2 regions of the Nocardioides sp. NPDC006303 genome follow, and region 2 is predicted to be linked to the other one. Evidence: riboswitches for the same ligand, from Rfam matches in the RefSeq annotation. Region 2 holds a riboswitch; the other holds the start of a gene.
The links. Region 2 has a riboswitch for glycine ahead of gcvP (aminomethyl-transferring glycine dehydrogenase). Riboswitches for the same ligand answer to the same signal wherever they lie in the genome.
Positions count from the first base shown of each region.

Region 1 (10,566 bases), on a different contig from region 2:
GACGTCGACGGCGACCGCGCCATCGAGATCGCTGCCGGCTGCCTTCGTCTGTGCGGCTGCGATCCGACTGAGGTCAACGACGCCGTACGACGAGCGGCAGACATCCAGTCCCGCAACTCGCTGCATGATCGACGATCAGGCACGTGGCCGGAGTTGGACTGACAACTCCTGGAGAGTGCGGTCGAGGTCCTCGAGGATCTCGGGCCAGGTGGTCTCGCTCGATGGGTCGCTGTGGGCGAAGGTGCCGGCGAGCTCGAGGGTGATGTAGCCATGGATGAGGCTGGACATCAGGCGGACGGCGTACGTCTCGTTGGTCTTGGCGATGCCGTAGCTGCGGACGACGGCGAGGGCGAGGTCGGCGTTGCGGCGGCCGGCGGTGATGGCGGCAGTGACCGAGTTCGGGTCGTCTGCTGCCGGATCGGAGACGGGTGGGATGCGCTGGCGGGTGGTGGCGTCGTAGCGGCCGGGTGAGCGGCGGGCGAAGTCGCGGATGGCGTCGGCGTACGCGACGAGGAGGTCGCGGCCCTCCCCCGCGGCCATCGCGGTGCTCGTGGTGTCGGCGAGCTCGTCGAGGACGCACGCGGTGACGGCGGTGCGGAGGTCGGTGGCTCCGGAGATGTGGGAGTAGAGCGTCGGCGACCTGACTCCGAGATGCCGCGCGAGGACCGAGATCGTGACGGCGTCGAAGCCCAGCTCGTCGGCCAGGTCGGCGGCGGCCGCGATCACGGCGCTCCGGTTCAGCCCCGGACGGCCCATCAACAATCTCCCCAATAACGAATTGCCTAACTGTTGTAGGAAACCTAGCATGGTTGGCATGAAGCCGCTGACCGAGACCGACGTACGCGCATCGTTCGTCAACCTCACCAAGGGTGCGACCAAGCGTCTCAACCTCCCCGCTGACCTGGCCGAACGGCCGTGGGAAGACCTCGACTACCTCGGCTGGCAGGACCCGAAGGCGCCGCAGAACCACTACCTCGTCACCGAGCACGAGGGCCGGCTCTGCGGCATTGCCCTCCGCGCCTCGCGAGAGTCGCGAGGGCCGCGGAAGACGATGTGCGCGCTGTGTGCAACGGTCGGTGACGTCGCGCTGCTGGTCGCCTCCCGCGCCGGCCGCTCCGGGCAGGATGGCAACTCCGTCGGCACCTACATCTGCGCCGACCTCGACTGCTCCCTCAAGGCGCGCAACAAGCGCAAGCTCGACACCCCGGTCATCCACGAGACCCTCAGCGCCGAGCAGAAGGTCGATCGGCTGGTCGGCAACCTCGACTCGTTCGTCGCGCGGGTGCTCCGGCCTGCCTGACAGGCTCACCCCGAGCGTGTTCAGCTCTTTGGGTGTCGAGTGGCCCTGCTGGTCGAGCCGCCGGAGCCGCTAGGCGTAGGCGTGTCGAGCGTTGTATCGAGCTTGTCGAGATGACCAACACAGTCCCCTGTCGCGCTGGATGGGACTGTGTTGGTCTCGACACGCTCGGCCGCGGGCGGCCTCGCGGCTCGACCAGCGGGGCGATCAAGGCCGCGCGGTTCGACCACCGAGGGGCTCAGCACTCGATGACGTTGACCGCGAGACCGCCGCGGGAGGTCTCCTTGTACTTGACCTTCATGTCGGCGCCGGTCTCGCGCATGGTCTTCAGCGCCTTGTCGAGGCTGACCTTGTGGGAGCCGTTGCCGTTGAGGGCGAGGCGGGCGGCGTTGATGGCCTTCACGCTGGCTATGGCGTTGCGTTCGATGCACGGGATCTGCACCAGCCCGCCGACCGGGTCGCAGGTGAGGCCGAGGTTGTGCTCGATGCCGACCTCGGCGGCGTTCTCCACCTGCTCCGGGGTGCCGCCCAGCACCTCGCAGAGCGCACCGGCGGCCATCGCGCAGGCCGAGCCGACCTCGCCCTGACAGCCGACCTCGGCGCCGGAGATCGAGGCGTTCGTCTTGCACAGGATCCCGATGGCGGCCGCGGTGAGCAGGAACCGGACGATGCCGTCCTCGATCGCGGCCTCGTCGAGCCCGGCGGCCGGCGCCACGAAACGTACCCAGTAGTGCAGGACGGCGGGCACGATGCCAGCCGCGCCGTTGGTGGGAGCGGTGACGACCCGGCCGCCCGAGGCGTTCTCCTCGTTCACCGCCAGGGCGAACAGGTTGACCCAGTCCATGACCCGGAACGGGTCCTGGGCGCCGGCTCCGGACGCCAGGTCGCGGTAGAGCAGCGGTGCCCGGCGCGGGACCCGCAGACCCCCAGGAAGTACGCCGTCGCTGACCGGATCACGGTCGCAGCCGGCCTGCACGCAGTCGGCCATGACCCGCCAGATCTCCAGGAGACCGGCGCGGACCTCGTCGTGCGTACGCCAGGTCAGCTCGTTGGCGCGCATGAGGTCGGAGACCCGGAACCCTTCGCGCTCGCAGGTGCTGAGCAGGTCGGCACCGGTGGTGAAGGGGAACCGGACGCTCGAGTGGTCGGGCACGATCCGGGCTGCGCCGGACGCGTGCTCGTCGATGACGAAGCCGCCACCGACGGAGTAGTAGGTCCGCTCTCGGCTCACCTGCCCTGAGGCGTCGTAGGCGCTGAACACCATGCCGTTGGGGTGGCCCGGCAGGCTCTTGCGTCGATGCATCACCAGGTCGGTCTGGCTATCGAAGCGGATCGGCCGGTGACCGCCCAGCGACAGCTCCCCGCGCTCGCGGATGGCCGCCACCCGCCCGGACGAGGCCCGCGTGTCGACGGTCGCCGGCTCCTCCCCCTCGAGGCCGAGCAGCACCGCGCCCTCCGAGCCGTGCCCGTGCCCAGTCGCGCCGAGCGACCCGAACAGCTCGGCCTTCACCCGCGTGACCGCCTCCAGATGTCCGTCCTCGACCAGGCCGTCGACGAAGATCTTCGCGGCCCGCATCGGTCCGACGGTGTGCGAGGAGGACGGCCCGATCCCGATCGAATACAGGTCGAAGGTGCTCAAGGTCATCGCCACGACCTGGGTCGAGACGCCGCTGAGGTCAGCGGTCACGACGGTTCACTCCTCGATCAGAGCGTCGTACGCCGCGGCGTCGAGCAGCTCGGGAGCGCCCGAGACACGCATCTCGAAGAGCCAGCCGGCGCCGAACGGGTCGCTGTTGATCAGCGCGGGATCCTCGACGACGGCCGAGTTGATCTCGAGGATCTCGCCGTCGGCGGGCGCGAAGAGGTCGCTGACGGACTTCGTCGACTCCAGCTCACCGCAGCTCTCTCCCTCGGTGATCTTGCTGCCCACCTCGGGCAGCTCGACGAAGACGATGTCGCCCAGCGCCTCGGTGGCGAAGGCGGTGACACCGACGCGCGCGAGGTCGCCGCGGGTCTCGATCCACTCGTGCTCGGCGGTGTACGACAGGTGGGACGGGTTGCTCATGGCGGTGCTCATTTCTTGGAGTAGAAGGGAAGGTCGACGATCTCGGCGTCCTCGCGGCTGCCGCGCACGTCGACGTGGACCTTGGTGCCGGCAGCAGCGAGGTCAGGCCTGACGTACGCCATCGCGATGGGACGTCCGAGAGTCGGCGACGGGGATCCGCTGGTGACGGTGCCGATCTCGTCGCCGGTGGCAGGGTCCACGACGGCGTAGCCGGCGCGCGGGGAGCGGCGCCCGGCGGCGACCAGGCCGACGAGTACGCTGCGCGGGCCCTCGTCGCGGCGTACGGCCAGGGCTGCATCGCCGACGAAGCCGTCGGGCTTGTCGAAGGAGACGACCCGGCCGAGGCCGGCCTCGAAGGGCGTCGTCTCGCGGCTCAGCTCGTGACCGTAGAGCGGCATGCCGGCCTCGAGCCGGAGGGTGTCGCGACAGGCGAGCCCGGCAGGCACCAGCCCGAGCGGCGTACCGGCCTCGGTGATCGCCGCCCAGACAGCAGCGGCCAACGAGGGCGAACAGTAGATCTCGAAGCCGTCCTCCCCGGTGTAGCCGGTGCGCGCGAGCAGGACCTCGACCCCGGCGACCGTGCCGGCGTCGATGGCGTAGTACTTCAGGGAAGGTACGTCCAGGTCGGTCAGGGCCGCGACGATCGCCGCCGAGGCGGGCCCCTGGACCGCGATCAGCGCCCAGTCCGCGGAGGCGTCGCGGACCACGGCGTCGTACCCCTCGGCACGCTCGACCAGAGCCGGAGCGACCACATGGACGTTGCTCGCGTTGGCGACGACCAGGTAGCGCTCCTGCTCGAGACGGTAGACGACCAGGTCGTCGATGATGCCGCCGTCCTCGGCGCAGACCATCGAGTAGCGGGCACGGCCGATGCCGATCTTCGACGGCCGACCGACCAGGGCGCGGTCGAGTGCGCGTCCCGCCTCGGGGCCGGTCACCTCGATCTCGCCCATGTGGGACAGGTCGAAGAGGCCCGCGGTGGTGCGTACGGCATGGTGCTCGGCGGTCTCCGAGCCGTAGCGGACCGGCATGTTCCAGCCGGCGAAGTCGGTGAACGAGGCGCCGAGCGCCTGGTGGATCTCATGCAGAGGGGTAGGGACGGGTGAGGTCATTGTGCGGGAGGCTCCCTGCTGATGGGTGCCGTCAACCGCGGCACCCGTGGACGGGTGACCTCCCCGCTCTGTCATCGCTACCTGAGAGCTTCACCGCCCGAAGGCGATTTGCACCGTGGGTGCAGGATCCAGCGGATCCTGTCTTTCCAGAGGTCGCCTCACCACAGCGGTCATTGGGCCTGAGAGATTCTGGGGAGGTTTGCTCCTTCGGCGCCTCACCCGGGATGGGCAAGGACTCTCCCGCTGCGGTTCAAGTGGCGGATGTGAAGTTGTGCGGCAAACCTAGGTCTGCCCACCTCGGCCGTCAAGATCTGACGACCTACGATGGCCCGATGCCACCGACCAGCGCCAGCACCCGGGTCCCCGTGGTCATCCTCACCGGCCATCTCGGGTCGGGCAAGACCACGCTGCTCAACCATCTGCTGCGCCAGCCCGGCGCACGGGTGGGCGTGGTCGTCAACGACTTCGGTGACATCAACGTCGACGCCGGCCTCGTCACCGGGCAGGTCGACGAGCCGGCCTCGATCGCGGGCGGCTGCCTCTGCTGCCTGCCCGACGCCGGCGGCCTCGACGACGCGCTGGAGAAGCTGACCCACCCGCGGCTCGCGCTCGACGTCGTCATCGTCGAGGCCAGCGGGATCGCCGAGCCCGGGACGCTGGCCCGGCTGGTTCGGTTCAGCGGCGTCGAGCGGGTACGCCGCGGTGGGCTCATCGAGGTCGTCGACGCCTCGGCGTACTTCGACACTCTCGATGACGGCCGGGGCCCCGCGCCGGTCCGGTTCGCGGCCGCCTCCCTGGTCGTGATCAACAAGACCGACCTGGTGCCGGCTGATGACCGGGACGCGGTCCTGGCGCGCATCGAGCAGCGCGTGCGGGAGCACAACCCCGAGGTCCATGTGGCGTACGCCGTGGGTGGCCGGATCGACCCCCGGCTCGTCTACGACGCCGCGGTGCCCGAGGACCCGCCCGACGAGCTCCCGATCGCCGCGCTGCTGCGCGAGGCGGCCGCCTCGCACGAGGCTCATCAGCACGCCCGGGCGGTCACCGTGACGACCCCGGGCACCATCGAGCCGGCTCGACTGGTCGACCTGCTCGAGGAGCCTCCGGCGACGGCGTACCGGGTCAAGGGGACCATCGCGGTCGCGACCGGCCAGGGACCGCGCAGCTACCACGTGAACCTGGTCGGCCGCAGCGCCCATGTCGCCGCGGCCAGGCAGACACAAGACGCGACGAGCGAGCTCGTTGCCATCGGCCTCGATCTCGAGACCGACTCAGTCCGGCTGGACCTCACCCACGCCCTCGCCCCGGCCGAACGACCGAGCACCGAAGGTCTTCGCCGGCTACGCCAGCTGGTCCGGGTCAGTCTCTGACACCGAGCTCCATCCTCGGACCCGGTGGACGATCGCCGTCTTCGGGTGGAATCCGGAGGGCGGCCCGATCTCGAAGAGGTCGATCATCAGGAACAGCGGGTAGGTCGGAGCCTGGGGAAGACGTCGTACGACGAGGCCTTCGCAGCCGATGACGGTCTCCTGCCCGTCCCAGATCGCCGTCCAGGTGTGGGCCCGGGTCACATCGAACGGGACGGTGACCTCTGCCATGTCGGTGGTCAGGCGTGGGTCGTGGTGCGCCTTGACCCCGGAACGGGCGACCGTGGTCGCGCCGATCGCGTCCGCATCGATCTCGAAGATGCAGATCTCTCCGGAATCCTCACCGGCGAGATGCTCGGTGCCGATCAGCCATGCCGCGAGCATGCAGCCGTCGTCCCGGCCGGCGGCGACGGTCACGTCGACGCGACCGCGAGCAGGCGCGAACAGGAGCCGTTGCGGCGTCTCGGTCCGGACCAGGAGTCCGTCCTCCCGGTGACGGTGCGTTCCGCGTGCGGAGCCGACCGGACCGGAGTACGCGCCGGTCTGCAGGTTCGAGACCCTCAGGGGCGCGTCCTCGGGTCGCCAGTCGAGCTGGTCGGCCTCGATCCGCAGCTCGAGCGCACCCTGGACAAGCCGGTAGCGAGCCTCGGACCGCTCCGGCGTCGTCCAGTGCGGCAGATAGTGCGGGATCCACCACTGCTCGGACAGTCCGCCGGAGAAGTCTTCGTCGAGATCCGGCCGCCGGGCCGGCTGCAGAGGCAGCTCATCGTGCGGCGAGACCATGCTCGATGGTCTCACCCCGACGAGCAGAGCTCACCCGGCTCGGCGGACGATCCGTTCCATGTCGGTGATGATCACCGAACGAGACTCCAGCCGTACCCATCCCTTGGCCGCGAAGTCGGCGAGCGCCTTGTTGACCGTCTCCCGAGCCGCGCCGACGAGCTGCGCGAGCTCCTCCTGGGTCAGGTCGTGGCGTACGTGGAGGCCCTCCTCGGTCTGCTCCCCGAACCTCTCGGCGAGGTCGAGCAGAGCCTTCGCCACCCGGCGGGGCGCGTCAGCGAAGACCAGGTCACCGATCACGTCGTTGGCCCGGCGCAGGCGACCCGACAGCAGGGCGAGCAGCCCACGGGTCACGCTCGGGCGCCCGTCGAGCAGGCGCAGCAGGTCGTCGTGCGACAGCGAGGCGAGCTCGACCTGGTCGGTGACGGCCGTGACCGTGGAGGAGCGCCTACCGGGGTCGAAGAGCGACAGCTCGCCGAACACCTGGCCCGGCCCGAGGATCGCCAGCAGGCTGTCCTGCCCGTTGGCCGCGGCACGGCTCAGCTTCACCTTGCCGTCCACGACCGCGTAGAGCCGGTCGGCGGCGTCGCCCTCGTGGAACAACACCTCGCCGCGCCTGAGGCGTGTCTGATCCATCATCGCGAGCATCGCCGTCATCGACTCGTCGTCCAGCTCGCTGAAAAGCGGTGCGTGCCGAAGCACGTCTTGATCCATTACCCAGCCGCTCCTGTCATCCTTTTACCGAAGACATCAGCCTAGCCAGATCCGGGCCTTTGACAGCGGATGTGTGTCCCGCATCGCAGGCGCTTGGAGTGCGTTCTTCGCCACACTCGGCTCCCTCACACATGAGCATGCGATCAGGCGGGCCGCGGAGCGGCGGTGGTTCGACGTACCACCAGCTGGGTGTCCACCGTGACAGACAGCGCAGTGTCTTCCTCCTGCCGAAGCAGGCCGAGGAGCATCTGGGCGGTCAGCACGCCCTGCAGACGGGCGTCCTGCTTGATCGTGGTCAGGTGCAGGAGGGCGGCGTGTGGATGGTCGTCGATGCCGATGATGGAGATGTCTTCGGGAATCCGCAGACCGGCGTCCCGGATGGTGCGCATCGCACCGAAGGCGACTTCGTCGGAGTGGGCATAGACGGCGGTCGGGAGCTCAGCCACAGAGAGCAGCTGGGCCATCGCCGCAGCGCCCTGCTCGCCGCCCCAATCGGTGGTGACCACCAGCGATGGGTCGGGCTTGATCCCCGCGTCGGCCAGAGCGAGATGGTAGGCACGGCTTCGCCCGGAGGGTTGGCGGGGCTGGTCGGGGTCGATCGCCTCGATCATCGCGACCCGCTTGTGGCCGAGCCCGAGGAGATGTCCCATCGCCTGCCCGCCGGCTCTGAGGTCGTCGATGCAGACGTGCGGATACACCTCGTGCTGGCCGCCTGCGGCGACGACCTGGACGCCGAGCATCAGCTCGAGGCTTCGGCGCTCAGCCTCCTCGACGGGGAAGCCCACGACGATGACGGCGTCGACCTTCCGCCGGGCGGGCAGGCGCTCGAAGAAGGACGTGCGGTCCTCCAGGTTGCCGACGTGATAGAGCAGCACATCGAACTGGGACTCGCGCAGCACCGACTCGATGCCTTCGAGGATCGCACCGAAGAACCAGCGCGAGAGATGCGGCGCCACGACCGCGACCCGACCCGTGGAGCCCTTCTTGAGCCTCGAGGCGTCGGGGGAAACGACGTAGGCATGCTTCTTCGCGACGTCCAGCACCTTCTGCCGCGTCGCAGGAGAGACGTTGGGCATGCCGCTGAGCGCTCGTGAGGCGGTCCCGAGGCCCACCCCCGCTATCCGGGCGATGTCGGCCAACGTCAGCTCGCGTGGCTGCTCAGAGTCCATGTCGAGCATGGTACGTGATCCGCTGGCAACGTTTCCACCCAACTGGGCGGGTTGCGTTCACGCTCCGCACTCGGGCCTTGACAAGTCCTGGTGACCGGGATCACAGTTGTGACTGGAAACGATTCCAGGCCATGCAGACAGGAGTAGACATGAGGCTGATGCGCAGACTTAGAGCCCTGGGGGCGACAGCTGCGATCGTCGCGGTGGCGTCGGTGTCGGCGTGCGCCGGGCCAGGTGGCGAGGCGCCTGCGACGGATGCGAGTCCGACGAACGTACGAACCGACGTCGGCGAGCAGGAAGCGACAGTCACGCTCTTCACCGCGGCCGGGCTCGAGGACTACCAGCAGGCGCTGGCCGACGCCTTCATGAAGAAGCATCCGGCCATCACGGTGGAACTCCAGGTCGAGGCCGACAACAACTACAACACCGTGCTGCCCAGACTGCTCGCGTCGGACAGCCCGCCGGACCTCGCTCTCGTCGGCGACCTGAGCGGCGCGGTCCGTGACGGGCTCGTCACCAACCTGGATGCCTACGACGCCGCGTACGGGTGGAGCGAGAAGGTGCCGGCCAGCGTGCTGGACGCCGGACGCGTCCAGGGTGGCGAGATCGGCTCGGGCTCCCTCTATGTCGGTGGCGGTGCCGCCGGTCCGCTGGCCGGGGTGTTCTACAACCGGGATCTTGCCGAGAAGGTGGGGATGACGAAGATCCCGCAGACCCTCGACGAGTGGGAGGCCGTGATGGCGACGGCCAAGTCGATGGGAATCACGCCGATCGTCGCGTCCAACGCCGACGGTCTCATCGGGCACCTGTACAACCTGCTGCTGGGCGACTACATGGGGGCGCAGTCGGTTCTCGACGTAGCGTGGCGCAAGCCCGGTGCCTCTCTCGACACCACGGAGGCGACCGAGGCCACCGCCCGCCTGCAGAAGTGGGCGGACGCCGGCTACTTCAACACCGACGCCAACGCGATCAACCAGGACGCCTCCTACGGCCGGTTCGCCGCTGGCGAGGGACTGTTCATGGTCCAGGGCACCTGGATGACGCAGTCGCTGCCGAAATCCTTCGATGGCAAGTACGGCGTCTTCCCGATCCCGCCCGTCGAGGCCGGCGGTCCGCCCATCAGCATGACCGCCAACACGCTGGCGTTCTCCATCGCGGCCCGCTCGGACCACAAGGACTCGGCCGCCCTGTTCCTGGACTTCCTCACCTCGCCCGAGGCCGCCGCGGTCGCAACCGACAACGGTTACCCGGCAGCGAACGCGACCGATCAGGACCCGCTGACGCTGGACGCCGACGTCGAGAGCCAGGTCCAGGCCGGGTACGCCGCCGTCACCGCGTCCGACGGGTTCTTCACCTGGATCCAGAACTCCGTCCCTGCGGTGAACACCGACCTGCCAGCGCAGCTACAGCTGCTGATCAGCGGCAAGGCCGAGCCCGAGGACGTGGTCGAGCACCTTCAGAAGTCCTACCAGAGCGGCTTGTAGGAATGATGATGACCGACGTCAGCACATCCATCCCGCCAACGCCGTCGCCGACGATCTCCGAGCCGGGAAGACGGCCCCTCTCCCGCCGGCGGATCCGGTCAGCGGCCCGGCGCTGGAGCGGCTGGCTCTTCGCGCTGCCCGCCCTGGCCTTCTACGGATTCTTCAATCTCCGCGCGGTCGCCCAGTCGGTCTGGTACTCGCTCTACGACTGGAACGGCATCGGTCCGTCCACCTGGGTCGGCCTGGACAACTACGTCGCCATCCTCACCGACCCCGAGCTGCTCGAACCGTTGCTCCACGCGCTCGTGCTGATCCTGTTCTTCACGGTCCTCCCGGTGTGCTTCGGCCTGGTGGCGGCCGCGACGATGCAGTCGATCCAGGGCCGGTTCACCGGGGCGTTGGCGCGCACCGTGTTGTTCCTCCCCCAGATCATCCCCGGTGCCGCGGCGGGCGTGGCCTGGACCTGGATGTACGCCGACAACGGCGTCGTCAACCAGGTCCTGCGCCTGATCGGCCTCGGCGGATTCACCCGTGCCTGGCTGGGCGACTTCGACTGGGCACTGGTGGCGGTCGGGTTC
Region 1 is NZ_JBEXRR010000018.1:48,233-58,798, forward strand. Features, by position in the region: gene ABZY89_RS15560 (TetR/AcrR family transcriptional regulator) at 1-162, shown strand, start outside; gene ABZY89_RS15565 (WHG domain-containing protein) at 136-756, opposite strand; gene ABZY89_RS15570 (FBP domain-containing protein) at 815-1,300, shown strand; gene ABZY89_RS15575 (L-serine ammonia-lyase) at 1,536-2,942, opposite strand; gene gcvH (glycine cleavage system protein GcvH) at 2,991-3,362, opposite strand; gene gcvT (glycine cleavage system aminomethyltransferase GcvT) at 3,371-4,474, opposite strand; glycine riboswitch at 4,632-4,727, opposite strand; gene ABZY89_RS15590 (GTP-binding protein) at 4,807-5,844, shown strand; gene ABZY89_RS15595 (hypothetical protein) at 5,815-6,639, opposite strand; gene ABZY89_RS15600 (Crp/Fnr family transcriptional regulator) at 6,655-7,335, opposite strand; gene ABZY89_RS15605 (LacI family DNA-binding transcriptional regulator) at 7,479-8,504, opposite strand; gene ABZY89_RS15610 (extracellular solute-binding protein) at 8,663-9,988, shown strand; gene ABZY89_RS15615 (sugar ABC transporter permease) at 9,997-10,566, shown strand, end outside.
Region 1: linked by a shared signal. The riboswitch ahead of gcvT (glycine cleavage system aminomethyltransferase GcvT) and the one ahead of gcvP (aminomethyl-transferring glycine dehydrogenase) in region 2 are both predicted to bind glycine.

Region 2 (10,566 bases):
CGCTTGCGGCAGCCAGAACCCCGACGAAGCGCGGTTCTGCTCGCAGTGTGGCGTAAGCCTGACCGGGACCGACCAGACCTCGACGATTCAGCTCGGGGCTGACGCCGACACCTCTGACCGGGTGCTCAGCCCGGTCGAGGCGGCCACCGTCGAGGCCCTGCCGCGGGGCAACGGCATGCTCGTCGTGCAGCGTGGTCCCGGTGCCGGAAGCCGCTTCCTTCTCGACCAGGACACCGTGGTCGCGGGTCGTCACCCGGACAGCGACATCTTCCTCGACGACGTCACCGTCTCGCGTCGCCACGCGGAGTTCGCGCGCACCGGCGACACCTTCGAGGTCTCCGACGTCGGCAGCCTCAACGGCACCTACGTCAACCGCGACCGGATCGAGAAGGTCGTCCTCAAGGACGGCGACGAGGTCCAGGTCGGGAAGTTCCGGCTCGTCTTCTACGCCGGGCACGAAGGGGCGTAGCCGATGGCCGCCGCCGCGATGCCTGACCCTCAACGGCCGGCTAGCGACTCGGGGGAGCGGCTCAACATCGGGCAGGTCCTGGATCAGCTGCGTCCGGACTTTCCCACGGTCACCATCCCGAAGATCCGGTTTCTCGAGGACAAGGGACTGATCAAGCCGGAGCGTACGCCCGCGGGCTACCGCAAGTTCTCCCGCCGCGATGTGGAACGACTGCGTTACGTCCTGAGGATGCAGCGCGACCACTACCTGCCGCTCAAGGTCATCGGCGAGCACCTCGACGCGATAGACCGTGGCCTCGAGCCGCCGGCGATCGAGCCGACCGTGCCCACGGTCCCGACGGTGGCCCTGACGCCCAGCGGCGCGCCGGGGGCGGAGTCGTTCCGGCGTACGGACAACATGCGGATCTCGCGGCGCGAGCTCCTCAAGGTGGCCGAGGTCGACGACGCGCTGCTGACCGAGCTGGAGAAGATGGCGCTGGTGGTGCCGCTGCGCAGCGGTCACTACGACACCGACGCTCTCGCGATCGCGCGCACGGCCAAGGAGCTGGCCGAGTTCGGCATCGAGCCTCGTCACCTGCGCGGCATGAAGGCCGCCGCCGACCGCGAGGTCGGTCTCATCGAGCAGATCGTGGCGCCGCTGCGGCGCCCCGGGAACGCCGGAGCGCAGGGCCGGGCCGAGGAGATCGGGAGTGAGATCGCCTCCCTGGCGGTCCGTCTGCACGCCACCTTGGTGAAGTCGGGACTGCGCGACCGCTGACTCGGTTCACATCGCCGGTCAACCGGGCTGCTGTCGCGACCCGGAGACGGGTAGGGTGGATGACATGCGCGAGGTCGATGTGCTCGGAGTCCGAGTGGAGATGCCCTCCAACCAGCCGATCGTGCTGTTGCGCGAGGTGGCGGGTGAGCGATACCTGCCCATCTGGATCGGCGCGGTGGAGGCCACTGCGATCGCCTTCGCCCAGCAGGGCGTGGTGCCGCCGCGGCCGCTGACCCACGACCTGCTCAAGGACGTGCTGGAGGCGACCGGCAACGAGCTGACCGAGGTGCAGATCACCTCGGTCACCGACCGGGTCTTCTACGCCAACCTGGTCTTCGCCTCGGGCGTCGAGGTGAGCGCTCGGCCTTCGGACTCGATCGCGCTGGCGTTGCGTACGGGGACGAAGATCGTGGTCTCCGACGAGGTTCTCGACGAGGCGGGGCTCGCCGTTCCGGCCGAGCAGGAGGACGAGATCGAGAAGTTCCGCGAGTTCCTCGACGAGATCACGCCCGAGGACTTCGAGTCCCACTGACGCTCGGCAAGATCAGTCGCTGAGCGCGAGCATCGCCTTCTCGTCGATGGTGTCGGCCTCGGCCTGGTAGACGACCAGGCGCTGACCGCCGGTGCGGGCCAGCTGCATGACCTCGTAGGTGAGCGTCATCCGGCCCACGTGCGGATGCTCGAACGTCTTGGTGCCACCGCTTCGCTCGCAGACGTCGTAGCGTTCCCACATCTCGGCGAACTCCGGCGACTTGAGCAGCAGCTCGCCCACGAGCGCGGCCAAGCGGGGTGAGTCGAGGTCGGTGCCACCGATGGCCCGCAGGTGGGCGACCGAGCTGGCCACGGTCTGGTACCACGGGTCGAGCAGGCGTCGGCCCACCGGGTCGAGGAAGTGGTAGCGGGTCAGGTTCCGATGCTCCCGCGGGCCCTCCCACAGCCCCGGGTAGAGCCGTCGGCCCGGCCTGTTGGCGGCCAGTGCGTCGTTGTGCCTGCTGAACACGAACGCCGGCAGCGGTCGTAGCTTCTCGATCATGGCGAGCACCGAGGGGCGTACGGTCGTGTCGGTCGTCGCCTGAGGCTCGCTGAACCGTCCCGAAGCGACCTCCGCGAGCTCGTGCAGGCGCTGATGGGCATCGCCGGTGAGGTGCAGTGTGCGGGCCAGCGAGTCCAGGACCGCCGTCGACGGGTTGGTCTCCCGTCCTCGCTCCAGCCGGGTGTAGTAGTCGACCGACACGCCCGCGAGGGCAGCGAGCTCCTCGCGTCGCAGCCCAGGCGTACGCCGCACGCCGGTGCCGGCGGGCAGGCCTGCCTCCTCCGGGGTCACCCGTGCCCGGCGGGCGCGCAGGTAGCGCCCCAGCTCGGTCGCAGCCATGTCGCTCATCCCTACCAGTGTGCCGCAGGTCCGGCTCGGGTGAGGGGCCGTGTCACACCCACCCCTGGTGACACCCCTGCATCGCGCGGTCTGCCTCTGCGCGCGAGGCGAGACCAGACTTTCGGGGACAACGACCTGGAGGAGGAGCACGATGACCGCAGTTGCCCACGAGGCGTCGAGCGGAGGCCTGGCAGAGGCGCCTGCGGGGAGCTTTCGAGCGTTGCTTGCCGCGCTCCTGGGCTTCACCGTGATCACCGTCGACGTCTCCGCGGTGAACATCGCGCTTCCCTATCTCCACCGGGACCTGGGCGGCGGGATGGCCGGGCTGCAGTGGGTCGTGGACGCGTACACGCTGATGTTCGCCGCGCTGATGCTCTCGGCTGGCGCGGTGACCGACCGGGTCGGCCCGGTGCGGGCCTACGCCATGGGGGTGGTGCTGTTCACCGTCGCCTCCGTGGCCTGCGCGGCCGCTCCGGTGATGCCGGCGCTCATCGCGGCGCGGGTGCTCCAGGGCGCTGCCGCCGCGCTGGTGATGCCGGCGTCGCTGGCGCTGGTCCGGGTGGCGTACGACGACGCGCGGGCCCGGGGTCAGGCCATCGCCGTGTGGACCATCGGCGGATCCGCGGCCATGGCGCTGGGACCGGTGGCCGGAGGCCTGCTGAGCGAGTACGCCGGCTGGCGCTGGGTGTTCCTGGTCAACGTTCCGGTCGGGATCCTGATCGTGGCCCTGCTGGCCGGCCTGCGGATCCGGGCGGTACGGCGCCGGGCACCGCTCGACCTCCCGGGCCAGGCGCTGGCCGTGGTCGCGCTGGCGGCACTGACGTACGCCGTCATCGAGGCCGGCCACGGCGGCTGGCACGCGGGCGCGCTGCTCGCGGCGGCGATATCGGTCTCGGCGGCGGGCGCCTTCGTCGTGGTGGAGCACCGCTCGGCGGCGCCGGTGCTGCCGCTCGGCCTGGTGGCGCGGGGGAGGGCGGCGGTCGCGCTGGTCTCCGGCTTCGGCATCAACTTCGGGTTCTACGGAGGGATCTTCCTGCTCGGGCTCTACTACCAGCAGGTGCGGGGCTGGAGCGGTGCCGCGGCGGGGCTGATGTTCGTCATCCCGGCGGCCATGACCACCTGCGCCAACGTGCTGGCACCGCGCCTGGCGTACGTCGTGGGCCGGCGCCCGCTCATCGCCGGCGGCCAACTGATCCTCGCGGTGGGGATGCTCGCCCTGCTCCCGCTTTCGACGACCACGCCGGTCTGGCTGGTCCTCGTCCTGCTGGTCCCGCTCTCCACCGGCGGCGCGCTGGCGATCACCCTCGTCACCGCAGATCTGATCGACGTCGTCGAACCCGCTCGGGTCGGTGTCGCCACCGGTGCGCTGAGCACGTTTCGGCAGACGGGCGGCGCGATCGCGGTCGCCGTCTTCGGCGGTCTGGGAGCGGGCGCGAGCGGGATTCTCACCCTTCCCGGGATGCGGGTCTGCCTCCTCGTCGGAGCCGTGGTACTGGCGCTGACGGCACTGGTCGCGACAACCGGGCGCCGAAAGCCTCATGCTCTACTTGAGGGTTAGGCTGGACGACACGCCGGAGGGGGTTCTTTGACCAGGGCCCTTGCGACGCTTACCTTGTAGTTGTCTCTGTTGTAACTCCAACGATGTGGTCCCCCCGCCGCAGCCGTTCATTCCCCGAGTGGAGTTACGCACAACGGAGTAGACGATGGAGGACATCGTGTTCGACCACGAACAGAAGCCCGGCCACGGCGCCGACGACGCGCAACGCGCGGCGGAGCAGGCTGACGAGCAGGGCCTTCTCTTCACCGACGATGTCTCGCCTTTGCCGAGCGACACCGGTTACCGCGGCCCGACGGCCTGCAACGCGGCCGGGATCAGCTACCGCCAGCTCGACTACTGGGCCCGCACCGGTCTCGTCGAGCCGAGCGTGCGCGGTGCCACCGGCTCAGGCACCCAGCGGCTCTACTCCTTCCGCGACATCCTGATCCTCAAGGTCATCAAGCGACTCCTCGACGCCGGTATCTCGCTGCAGCAGATCCGCGCTGCCGTGCAGCACCTGCGCGAGCGGGGCACCGACGACCTGACCCGCGTCACCCTGATGAGCGACGGCGCCTCGGTCTACGAGTGCACCAGCAACGACGAGGTCATCGACCTGCTCCAGGGCGGGCAGGGCGTCTTCGGTATCGCCATCGGTGGGGTCTGGCGCGAGATCGAGGGCACGCTCTCCGAGCTCCCCAGCGAGCGTGCGGCCGAGGACGGCGAGCAGGTCGCCTCGATGTCCGACGAGCTCTCCGCCCGCCGCGCGGCGCGCAACGCCGGCTAGTAAACGTCACGTAACACTCGACCCCGAGGACCCGCAGAGGCGGGGCCACGGGGTCGAGTCGTTTATGCTGGTGGTGCTGACCATCCCGCACGGGAGAGCTCCTCTCGAAGGGGCGCCGAAGGGGCAATTCCTCCCCGGAAACTCTCAGGCATCCACGACTGTGCGGACCAGGCAACTCTGAAGCGGCGCAGATGCGGTGACAGAGGGGGAGGGCGTACGAGTTGTCTTAGATGCCCTCAGGAGCCACTGTGTCCGACACGCCCACTCTGTCCGAGCTCGACGCCGCCTCCCCGTTCGTGGAGCGCCACGTCGGACTCTCGGCCGCCGACGAGGCGACGATGCTGCAACGGCTCGGGTACGACTCGGTCGCGGCGATGATGGACGCGGCGGTGCCGGCCGGGATCCGCTCGGTCGAGTCGCTGGACCTGCCGGCCGCGCTGAGCGAGGCGCAGGTCGCGTCGCTGGCCCGGGAGATCGCCGCCTCCAACAAGCCCGGCGAACCGATGATCGGGCTCGGCTACCACGCCACCGTGACGCCGCCGGTGATCCGTCGCAACGTGCTCGAGGACCCGAGCTGGTACACCGCCTACACGCCTTACCAGCCCGAGATCTCCCAGGGCCGCCTCGAGGCGCTCATCAACTTCCAGACCATGGTCGGCGACCTGACCGGCCTGCCGGTGGCCAACTCCTCGCTCCTGGACGAGGGCACCGCGGCCGCCGAGGCGCTGGCGCTGGTGCACCGGGCCAACCGCAAGGTCACCCAGAAAAATGGCAGGGCTCCGTTCATCATCGACGCCGACGCCCTGCCGCAGTCCATCGAGGTCGTGAAGGTGCGCGCCGAGGCGATGGGCCTCGAGGTCGTCGTGGCCGACCTCTCGCAGGGCCTGCCCGAGGGCGACGCGATCGGCGTGCTGGTGCAGTACCCCGGCGCCTCCGGTCGCGTGCCCGACCTCAAGCCGGTCATCGACGCCGCCCATGAGCGCGGCGCGCTCGCCGTGGTCGCCGCCGACCTGCTCGCTCTCACCGTCCTGGAGGCGCCCGGCACCCTCGGCGCCGACGTCGTCGTCGGCTCCACCCAGCGCTTCGGCATCCCGCTCTTCTACGGCGGCCCGCACGCCGGCTACATGGCCGTCCACGAGGGGATCGAGCGGCACCTGCCCGGTCGTCTCGTCGGTGTCTCCGTCGACGCTGAGGGGCGGCCCGCGTACCGCCTCGCTCTGCAGACCCGTGAGCAGCACATCCGCCGCGAGAAGGCGACCTCCAACATCTGCACCGCGCAGGTGCTGCTGGCCGTCGGCGCTTCGATGTACGCCGTCTACCACGGCCCCGCCGGGCTGCGGACGATCGCAACCCGCACCCACCGCTACGCCGCCGTCCTGGCCGCTGCGCTCAAGTCGGCTGGGCTCCCGCTGGTCTCGGAGACGTTCTTCGACACGCTGGGTGTCACCGTGCCCGGCCGGGCGGCCGATGTCGTCACCGCGGCGCGTCGCTTCGGCGTACATCTTCGTCTCGTGGACGCCGACACCGTCGGCATCTCGACCTCGGAGGCGACGACCCGCTCGACCCTCTCGGCCGTGCTCAACGCCTTCGGCGTCTCTGGTGCGGACCTGGACGAGATCGACCGCACCACGGCCAGCGCGCTGCCCGACGGCCTGCTGCGCACCACCGACTACCTCACCCACGAGGTCTTCAACGCGCACCACAGCGAGACCCAGATGCTGCGCTACCTGCACAAGCTGGCCGCGCGCGACTACGCACTCGACAAGGGCATGATCCCGCTCGGCTCGTGCACCATGAAGCTCAACGCGACCACCGAGATGGAGCCGATCTCGCTGCCCGGCTTCGCCGACCTGCACCCGTTCGTGCCCGCCGAGGACGCCGCCGGCTACACGCGCCTCGTCGGAGAGCTCGAGGGGTGGCTCGCCGAGGTCACCGGCTACGACGAGGTCTCCATCCAGCCGAACGCCGGCTCGCAGGGTGAGTTCGCCGGCCTGATGGCGATCCGCGGCTACCTGGACGCGCAGGGCCAGGGTCACCGCAAGATCTGCCTGATGCCTTCCTCCGCGCACGGCACCAACGCCGCCTCGGCCGTGATGGCCGGCATGAAGGTCGAGGTCGTGAAGTCGTCCGAGGACGGCACCGTCGACCTCGACGACCTGCGGGCGAAGCTCGACGCCCACGGCGAGAACGTCGCCGCGATCATGGTGACCTACCCCTCGACCCACGGGGTCTACGAGGAGGGCATCACCGAGGTCTGCTCGCTGGTGCACGAGGCCGGCGGTCAGGTCTACATCGACGGCGCCAACTTCAACGCGCTCCTGGGCTACGCCAAGCCCGGCGAGTTCGGTGGCGACGTCTCCCACCTCAACCTGCACAAGACCTTCTGCATCCCGCACGGCGGTGGCGGTCCGGGTGTCGGTCCGGTCGCGGTCCGCTCGCACCTGGCGCCCTACCTGCCCTCGCACTCCCTGCACCCGGACACCTCGAAGCGCTCGGGCATCGGCGCTATCTCGGCTGCTCCGTACGGCTCGGCCGGCATCCTGCCGATCTCGTGGGCGTACGTCCGGCTCATGGGCGCCGAGGGTCTGACCCGGGCGACGTCCGCAGCGGTGCTGTCGGCCAACTACGTCGCCTCGCGCCTCAACGAGCACTTCCCGGTGCTCTACCGTGGCGAGACCGGCCTGGTCGCGCACGAGTGCATCCTCGACCTGCGGCCGATCACGAAGGAGACCGGTGTCACCGTCGACGACGTCGCCAAGCGGCTCATCGACTACGGCTTCCACGCCCCGACGATGTCCTTCCCTGTCGCCGGCACGCTCATGGTCGAGCCCACCGAGTCCGAGGACCTCGGCGAGCTGGACCGGTTCATCGACGCGATGATCGCGATCAAGGGCGAGATCGACCGGGTCGCCTCGGGTGACTGGACCGCCGAGACCTCGGTCCTGCGCGGCGCCCCGCACACCTCCCGTGCCCTCGTCGGGGACTGGGACCGCGCCTACTCGCGCGAGGAGGCCGTCTTCCCGCGCGGCATCGACCCTGACAAGTACTGGCCGCCGGTGGCCCGCATCGACAACACCTACGGCGACCGCAACCTGGTCTGCTCCTGCCCGCCCGTCGAGTCCTTCGCCGAGTGACCCTCCCGCCGAAAGGTCGATTTCTGACGCCGAGGCGTCGATTCTTGAGCTCCATTGGTCGAGAATCGGCGCCGAGGAGTCAGTTTTTGGGTGGCGAGGTCCTGGGCTCCGTGCGGGTGCCTGGCGCGCCAGCGACCTGACTTCTCGGCGTCAAGAATTGACCTCTCGCGGTCAAGAACTGACGCCTCGGTGCCAGATTCTGACTTCTCGGCGTGGCTGGGTCAGGTGGCGTGGATCTGGAGAGTGGATCCCTCTCGGCCCTTGGCCACCGCGAGCTGGGTGGGGATGCGCTCGCGCATCTCGGTGACGTGGCTGACGACGCCGATGATGCGACCGCCCTCGCGGAGGGTATCGAGGACGTCGAGCACGTCGTCGAGGGTGTCGGCGTCGAGGGAGCCGAAGCCCTCGTCGACGAAGAGGGTGTCGAGCATCTGGCCGCCGGCCTCGTTCATGATCACGTCGGCCAGGCCCAGCGCCAGGGCGAGGGAGACCACGAAGGTCTCGCCGCCCGACAGGGTGGCCGGGTCCCTCGACTCGCCGGACCAGTCGTCGCGGACCATCAGCGCCAGGCCACCGCGCCGGTCGCCGGCACCCTTGGCCGCGGAGTGCTCCAGGGCGTAGCGCTGGTCGCTCATCTTCGCCAGCCGCTCGTTGGCGGCGGCGACGACCTGGGTGAGGCGGTAGGCGACGACGTAGGCCGACAGGCTCATCTGAAGCTGGTTGTCGCTGCTCTTGCCCTCGGCGAAGGAGGCGATCCGGACGGCGACCTCGAGGTCGTCGCGTACGGGCGCCCAGGCCGAGAGCGCGCGGGTCAGGTCGCGTTGCAGGGAGTCGAGGCGGGCGGCCCGGTTGGCGGCGGTGTCGGCCGCCGAGCGGGCCGAGTCGGCGGCGTCGGCGGCCTTGCGGTGGGCGGTGGTGAGCGCCGGCAGGTCCGGCTCCTCGGTGGCCAGGATCTCGGCGGCGCCGGGGGAGTCGAGGGTCGCCCGGGCGGCCGCCAGGCTGTCGGCGTACGTCTTGATCTGGCTGTTCAGCGCCGCGACCCGCTCGGGCGGGAGCGCGGCGGCGAGGGCGCTCTCGGGGGTGTCGAAGCCGGCCCGGACCGCCGTGGCGGTGAGCGTGCGCTCGGCGCCGGCCAGCGCCTCGGCGGCGCGGGTGGCGGCCTCGAGGCGCTCGAGGCTCGTGGTCGCGGCACGGTGCTCGCGGTCGAGAGCGGCGAGCACGGCGTCGAGATCCCGGTGGTCGCCACGGACGTCGGTCAGCTGCTCCTCGAGACGCTCGCGTTCCTCGGTGAGGTGACGCAGGGTGGTCTCGAGCTCGGCGGCGCGGGTCTCCAGCTCGGCACGGAGCGTCGCCGAGCGGGCCCGGGTCTCCTCGGCGGCGGTGAGCTCGGCGCGCAGGCTCGGCTCGCGGGCAGCCGTACGCTCCAGACCGGCCAGGCGCTCGGCCATCGACGCGGCCGGCTCGTCACTCTCCCCAGCAGCCTCCTGGGCGAGCTGGAGTCGGGTGGTGAGGTCGCGTACGTGCTGGTCGCGGGCGTGCTCCTCGGCGCTGGCGTTGTCGTAGGTCGCCTGGGCGGTCTTCTCGGCAGCCGCGTCGGGGGCGCCGTCGGCGGGGGAGGCCTTGTGCGGGTGCTCGTGGGACCCGCACACCGGGCAGTCCGCACCGACGGCGAGCGCCCCGGCGAGCTCGGCGGCGATGCCGTCCAGCCGGGCCTGGCGTACGTCGAGGTAGTGGGTGCGCGCCTCCATGGCGGCAGTCCTGGCCGACTCGTGCCTGGCGCGGGCGTCGACGAGCTCCCGGGTCAGCCGGCCGACCTCGGTGACCGCGGCGACCTGAGCGCGCAGCACCGGGATCGCAGCAGCCGCTTCGGTAGCCGCCGCCAGGTCCGCGGTGAGGGCCTCGGTCTGCTGCGGCAGCTCCTCGGCGAGCCGGGCCTGCTCGCGGGTCTGGGTGAGGAGGCGGTCGCGCTGGGTGCCGGTGGTTGCGAGCTCGCGGGTGACCTCGCTGAGACGTTGCTGGACCGGCGCCAGGGCGCGGGCCTGGGCGAGACGTGCCGAGATCCGGTCCACCGCCGCCTTGGCGTCGGTCAGGGTCAGGTCGCTCGGGGCGAGCGCAATCGCCCTGGCGTGCTCGCGCCGTGCCTGGTCGGCGAGCTCGTTGACCCCGGCCACCGCCTCGGCCCGCTGGGCGGCCTCGACGCGGCGTACGCGCTCCTCCTGCTCCTCGGCAGCGGCGACGAGGCGGCTCTCGGCGGCCGCGGCCGCGCGGAGGCCGCGCTGCTTCTCGGCCATCGCCCGGGCGGCGTCGAGGGCGGCGAGGGTCTCCGACTCCGCGGCCAGGGCCTCCATCGCCGCGCCCGAGGTGACCGCCTGCGACTCGGTGGCCTCCTCGGCCAGCGCGCGGGCCCAGGTTGCGATCGCTCCGTCGCCGGCGGGGAGGCCGAGGTCGTGGACGTCCCAGTCGTCGGGGAGCGTGACGGCCGCGGTCTCACTGATCCGGCTGACCGCCTCGGCG
Region 2 is NZ_JBEXRR010000062.1:7,280-17,845, reverse strand. Features, by position in the region: gene ABZY89_RS28065 (FHA domain-containing protein) at 1-469, shown strand, start outside; gene ABZY89_RS28060 (MerR family transcriptional regulator) at 473-1,225, shown strand; gene ABZY89_RS28055 (bifunctional nuclease family protein) at 1,290-1,757, shown strand; gene ABZY89_RS28050 (helix-turn-helix transcriptional regulator) at 1,770-2,606, opposite strand; gene ABZY89_RS28045 (MFS transporter) at 2,749-4,155, shown strand; gene ABZY89_RS28040 (MerR family transcriptional regulator) at 4,301-4,918, shown strand; glycine riboswitch at 4,999-5,089, shown strand; gene gcvP (aminomethyl-transferring glycine dehydrogenase) at 5,167-8,052, shown strand; gene ABZY89_RS28030 (SMC family ATPase) at 8,274-10,566, opposite strand, start outside.